2 regions of the Paenarthrobacter nicotinovorans genome follow, and region 2 is predicted to be linked to the other one. Evidence: riboswitches for the same ligand, from Rfam matches in the RefSeq annotation. Region 2 holds a riboswitch; the other holds the start of a gene.

Region 1 (3,200 bases), 1.2 Mb from region 2:
TCGTATCCGCAGGCAGTTGGGGTACCTGTGGGTAGTGGGTCAGCTGGCAGGGGTACGTCAGCCGGCCCCGAATCGGGTTGTTTCTAGCGGAGGGTGAAGAACGAAGACGTGCCGGTGGAGGCCACGGAGTGCAGCAGGGTTCCCTGGCCCGGGTTCAAAGCACTGATCATCATGCCGTTGCCGACGTAGATGCCTACGTGCGCACCGCCGTTCTGCATGACCAGGTCACCGGGCTGGGGGGCGCTGGTGGGCTTCATGGCCGTCCAGGCGTTGACGCGGGGGATGCTGATGCCGGCCTGGGCGTAGACCCACTGGGTGAAGCCGGAGCAGTCCCAGCCGCTCGGAGTAGTGCCGCCCCATACGTAAGGCGAGCCGATTCCTGTGTAGGCAATCGCTGCGAGCCCGGATGCTGCCGCGCTGGAGGCGGACTCCTTGGCTTCGGAGGACTGGGCAGTGACTGCAGTGGCTTCATCCGCCGTGCGCTCTGTGACCAGGGCCGCACGCTGGACAACCTTGGGGGCTTCCTTGGTGGCCACGACGGGGCTCTCGAAGGAGACGGTGGCTGTTGGCTCTGCAGTGACCACTGCGGTGGCAGCCAGCTGCTGGGTGCTGGAGACTTCCGAGGTGGAGACGTCGGTGTCAGCGGCGTGAGCCGGCAACCCGACAGTAAGGACGAGGCCTGAGGCTGCTGCCAGCACGGCGGCCTGGCGGCCAACGGTACCGGCGTTCGAGGAAACAGCCTTCGAAAGAGTGTTCAACGGGTTCGAACGAACCGATTCAGCGCGATGGCGCGCAGGGGTAGTGCGTGATGACACGTAGGTAGCCTCTCCCAATGCCTGCGAGGTGAGCTGTCGGATTCGGATGGGAGTCATCCGGCCGCGCTGCTTCACTGGGAAACTTTGCGACTTAACCCCAAGGCCTTCATTCGAAGACCAGAAGTGGTTCCCCCGCCCCTGCCAGACGATTTTGCGAACGGACCTCGAGTGGTGGCAGAGCTAGGCAATCCACTCAAGTGCACCGGCCCCCTAAAAAGCCGATGCGCTCTGAAGGTTATAACAATTGAAAGCGAATGTCACATTCAGGTCACGAGGCCTGTCATCAATGCGAGAGAGCACCATCAACTGGCTTAGAGCCAGCCCATGGGGTCAACGACCTCGCCGTTGACCTGTACTTCGAAGTGGAGGTGGCAGCCGGTGGAGGCGCCTGTGGTGCCGCTCAGGGCTACGGTGTCCCCGCGGTTGACCGTCTGGCCCACCTGGACGTTGAAGGACGACAGGTGGTTGTACGTGGTCTCCAGGCCGTTGCCGTGATCCACAACCACACGGTTGCCTCCGCCGTACTCGTGCCACCCGGCAAAAGTCACTTTGCCTGCTGCAGCTGCATGCACGGCAGTTCCGCATTGTGCCACGAAGTCCTGGCCGCGGTGGAAGTCGCCGGTGCCGCCCGTGAGGGGGCTGACGCGGTAACCGAAGGGGGAAGCGGTGGTGAGCGTGTCGAGGGGGCTGCCCAGGGTGCCCACGGAAGAAGCACGCTGGATGCTGCCGGCCGACTGGGCGCTGAGCAGTTGCTTCAGTTTTCCGTCAGGGTCCGCAGCGGTGGCTACAGCTGCGCGGCTGAAGTCGATTTTGGCTGATGCTGCCGCGGAAACCTCGGGCTGGCTTCCCACAGTGCCGCCAACGGCCAGGGCAGATTCGGACTGTCCCGATTCCGAGGTGGCCATGACGGGGCTGGTGGCCGGCAGGCCGACAGTCAGGGCAAGTCCGGTGGCGGCAAGCGCAACTCCGGCCTTCTGCCCGACGCCACTTGCTGCGGCGAAGTCGGCAACCTGGCGCAACGGGCTCTTACGGCGGCGCACCTGGCGTTCGGTGTCGCGGGGCCGGATCTCCGTTACGACGCGGGCTGGCCGCAGCTCAGTAGCGGGGCCGGACGCACGGCGGCGGCCCCTGACGTTCTGCGATGTCAAACTCTGTTCCTCTCTGAAAAGCCTGCGAAGTTAGCTGTCGGATTCGGGTCAGAGAGTTCAAAGACCCGGTCCGCACGAAGCGCTCACGGCACACAGGTATCCAAGGAGGGACTTGCATCAATGGGCACTTCTGCTGCGGACTTCACCCCAAGGCTGCTTCTTTAGACAGCCGCTTGTGGTTCCCCCGCCTCTGCCAGTGGTGATGGTTCACCCGATCCGCTGGCAGAGCTCGGCTCCGGATCAGGTAACGCTTTGGTATCAGCGCTAGTAGATAACTATAGGGGATTAAGGCCCTTGGTAATAAATTCGTTATCAACAGAAAGACGCCTGCGGCGGCGGGCCCTTATCATCAATTTCGAAAAACCGCAGGTCACACGCGCGCCAAAGCCCCTCAAAGTGAGGTTTGACACTGCCGGGAGGGTTGTCGGACCGGAAGACTGTCAGTTGAGGGACACGAAGACGTGCGCTGCAACTTCAGGCGGGAGCTCCAAGGCTCCTTCGATGCCGGGCACCCGGACGGAGATGTACTCGCCCACGCGCTCGAGGGAGACCGGCGCCCCGGGCCGGATTCCACCCTCATCCAACTGGGTGAGCAGTTCCGGCTCCACCTGGATGGGCTCGGCCAGCCGCGTGACAACCACCCGGGAGTCGGAGGCGTAGCCGTCCATGGCCTGCAGGAGGTTCACGTCGATCCGGGGGAACTGTGTTCCGGCCAGGCCTCCCAGTGCTTCCAGTCCCGGAATCGGATTTCCGTAAGGTGACTCGGTGGGATGCTCAAGCAGTTCATAGAGCCGGCGCTCCACGCGCTCGCTCATCACGTGCTCCCAGCGGCAGGCTTCATCATGCACGTACGCCCAGTCGAGTCCGATGACATCGGCCAGGAGCCGCTCCGCCAGACGGTGCTTCCGCATGACTTCGGTGGCACGCTTGCGTCCGACTTCGGTCAGCTCCAGGTGGCGGTCGTTGGACACAATCACCAGGCCATCGCGCTCCATCCGGCCGATGGTCTGGGAGACCGTGGGGCCGGAGTGCCGCAGGCGTTCGGCTATGCGGGCCCTGAGAGCCACAATGTTTTCTTCTTCAAGCTCCAAAATGGTCCGAAGATACATCTCAGTGGTATCGATCAGATCCGTCATCCAGCTCAGCTCTCCTCGAACGCAGTTCTTGCGTAATCTCCACCGTACCGCGTCCCATACCGGGGTGGGCGGTGCCACCGCCACCCTTCGAACGCCAACCC
Region 2 (3,200 bases):
AGCGGCGCCAGTGGACCCATAGACACTACCGCCGACGCGGACAGCATCCACGAAGATCCCGACATGCGCCAGGACGAGGACGACGACCCCGCTTCCTCGGCCAATCCCGACCCCCTGGATGGAAACGTCACAGGCCTCGAGCCAGGCGGCGGCGTGCCCCCGGGAGAAACCCCGCCCGCCGAAGGCAGCATGAGCAGCGACCAGGGGCACGAGGAGTAGTTCCCCACCGGGCCGCTACGGCAGGCTCAGGATCTCCCCAAGGTCGTACTCCGCAGGCTCTTCCAGCTGCGAGTACGTGCAACTTTCAGGAGTCCGGTCCGGCCGCCACCGACGGAACTGCGTCGTGTGGCGGAACCGGTCACCCTCCATGTAGTCGTAGGTCACCTCGATCACCAGTTCGGGGCGCAGCGGCACAAAGGAGAAGTCCTTTCCGGCGCTCCACCTGCTCTGCGCCCCGGGCATCCGAGACCCCCCGGGCGAATCGTCCTGCTTGGCCCACTCGCCCCACGGATGGTCGCCGAGCTCCACTTGATAGGGCTCAAGCTCCGCCACCAACGCCTCCCGCTTTGCCATGGGGAATGACGCCACGACGCCGACGTGATGAAGCCGGCCTGAGTCGTCGTAGAGCCCCAGGAGCATCGACCCCACAACTTTCGCGGTCTTGTGCCAACGGAATCCGGCCACCACGCAATCGGCTGTCCGCTCATGCTTCGTCTTGAACATCACCCGCTTGTTCGGCTGGTAGGTGCCGTCGAGCGGTTTCGACAGCACGCCGTCGAGGCCTGCTCCCTCAAGCTGCACGAACCATTCCTTGGCGCGCCCCAGGTCCGTCACCGCAGGCGTTACGTACACAGGAGGCCGGGCGTCGGCGAGGGCCTTCTCCAAGGCAGCGCGCCGCTCGGCGAAGGGCCGGCCGGTCAGATCCTCGTCGCCGAGGGCAAGCAGGTCGAACGCCACCAGGGACGCCGGCGTCTTCTCCGCAAGCATCCGAACCCGGCTGTCCGCGGGATGGATTCGCTGCTGCAGCACCTCGAACTCAAGCCTGTTGCCCTGGATCAGGATGATCTCGCCGTCCACAACGCACTTGTCCGGAAGGTTCTTCTTCAGCGCTTCCACCAGCTCCGGGAAGTAACGGGTCATGGGCTTCTCGTTGCGGCTGCCCAGGACGATGTCGTCCCCGTCCTTGAAGACGATGGTCCGGAATCCGTCCCATTTGGGCTCGTAATGCCCAACGTCGGGGATGTTCGTGACGGACTTGGCGAGCATGGGCGAAACGGGCGGCATCACTGGTAGGTCCATAGCTCATGTCTACCGGCCAGTACGTGCCCAAGGCTAGTGTTGGCGGATGGACATCTTGGCCGTGTTGGCAGCAGTGCTCGGAGTTCCCGCGCTCATAGGCGCGCTTTGGTACTGGATTGCGCGGGAGAACAAGCGCGGCGTCCGGCGGGCCGCAGCAGGCGGCATGCTGGGGATCGCAGACGAAGTCTTCCGCCCTGCCACACATCAAGCCCACCAGGTCCGGAAAATCGAACACGAAATCCCCGCCCCCGCACCGGCCCCGAAGCCTAAGCGGTAGCACCCTCCCGCGGGGGCAGAACTACCGCCCGTTACATTAATGTGACTTTACTTTCCGCCTCCTGTACGGTCGTAGGGCGACCCGATCTCCGCTGGGCCGCTTCTGGATTGACGCCGGGCTCTGCCGCAATCCAGGATCCGCCAGACCCGCGGCAGAGACGGGGGACCCACAGTTTCCCGGGCTTGTTTTCTCCGCAAGCCCTTGGGGTGAAGCCGCCACGCGCGGCCGGACGGCCTCGTCCGAACCCGACAGCTAACCTCGCAGGCGTTGAGAGGCACAACCATGTCCCCAACCATGGATAACCCACGCCGCGCGCAACTCGAGCGCGAGCGCACCAAGCCAACCGGACGCCGTCGGGCCCAACCCAGCGGATCCCCGGAACCAGCCACGACGGCGATGCCCACCCAAGCAGAACCCGCCACGACGGCGATCCCCACCGTAACGGCACCCACCCCGGCATCACCCGCTACGGCTGCGCCCACCACGCGGGCTGCGGCCCGGGCCGCTGAGCGTGAGCGTGCGGCAAGGGCTGTGATCGCCCCTGCCGAGCCGAAGGCGGCCCCTGCGCTTCGGGAGCCGGCAACCGCAGGCCCGGAGCCAGCAACCGCAGCGATTCCGGTAGTCGAAGCCGCGCGGGCCGCAGCTCCGGCATCCACCACACCCGGGCCTCCCACGTCAGCCATTCCCGTGGTTGCCGCCCGCAAGGCAGCCACCCGCGGGGAAGCCGGAGCCGAAGCGGCCGCCCCGGCCCCGGCGGCATCCCGCAAGACACCTCCGCCGGTGACGGCATCAACCCTCGGCACCACCTCCTCATTTGGCCGCGAACCCCAAGCTGTTCTGCGGAAAGCCGCGTCGGTGAAACACATGAGCCAGCGCATGGCAGTGGTTGCCGGAGCGCTGGGCCTGGTACTGACTGCGGGAACCGTCGGGCAGGCACTGGAGCTTCCGTTCTTCGGTCAGGAAAGTCCGGCCCAGGAAGCCAGCGGCGGCCAGAGTGGCGAGGACCGCCAACCGGGCTCGGCAGCCCCTGCGCCCCGGGCTTCCTACACCACAGCGTCCTCCCCGTCGTCGTCGGGTCAATCGTCATCCGAAGCAGGCCAACCGGCCACGGTACCGGAGGCGACGGTACCGGAAGCGCCTGTGGCGGTTTCGCCGTCGTCGGTTCCTTCACCGCACGTCTCCCTGGCAGCCCCTGTCTGGGTCCCCTCGGCGTCCGCCCCGGCAGTCGCAGCGCCGTCCCCCGTAGCCGGCACTCCGGCTCCGACCCAACCTGCGCCGGCGCCCGGCGACGTGCCCTCGGACACGATCACGACGCCGCCGGCAACACCGACGCCCACCACGACGCCGACGCCGACCACCACTCCCACGCCGACCCCGACGCCAACACCGACGGGAACTCAAACGGCAAAGCCCCGGCCCACCGGCAAGCCCACCGCAGGCACGTCGCCTCAGCCGCAGGCGTCCACCTTGGAGTCGCTCCTTGACGCCGCACAGAAGGCACTGCAGTGAGCACGCGGTTGCCCCGCACCAACGTGCACGCCGGCTGGCACGGGCGGTACTGCAGCAGCAGCCGCACGGCAACGTTCCGGCGCCGTTTGGGCCGCTGGAGTTGCCAGCGGCTGAG

What was found. Region 2 has a riboswitch for cyclic di-AMP ahead of JMY29_RS18740 (hypothetical protein). Riboswitches for the same ligand answer to the same signal wherever they lie in the genome.
Region 1: another riboswitch for cyclic di-AMP. It lies ahead of JMY29_RS04625 (M23 family metallopeptidase); the one in region 2 lies ahead of JMY29_RS18740 (hypothetical protein).

The regions. Positions count from the first base shown of each region.
Region 1 is NZ_CP089293.1:957,495-960,694, reverse strand. It holds gene JMY29_RS04630 (C40 family peptidase) at 84-815, opposite strand; cyclic di-AMP (ydaO/yuaA leader) riboswitch at 820-981, opposite strand; gene JMY29_RS04625 (M23 family metallopeptidase) at 1,127-1,963, opposite strand; cyclic di-AMP (ydaO/yuaA leader) riboswitch at 1,968-2,208, opposite strand; gene JMY29_RS04620 (metal-dependent transcriptional regulator) at 2,404-3,099, opposite strand.
Region 2 is NZ_CP089293.1:4,038,174-4,041,373, forward strand. It holds gene JMY29_RS18725 (DUF6480 family protein) at 1-219, shown strand, start outside; gene JMY29_RS18730 (ATP-dependent DNA ligase) at 235-1,299, opposite strand; gene JMY29_RS18735 (hypothetical protein) at 1,346-1,576, shown strand; cyclic di-AMP (ydaO/yuaA leader) riboswitch at 1,705-1,855, shown strand; gene JMY29_RS18740 (hypothetical protein) at 1,871-3,085, shown strand.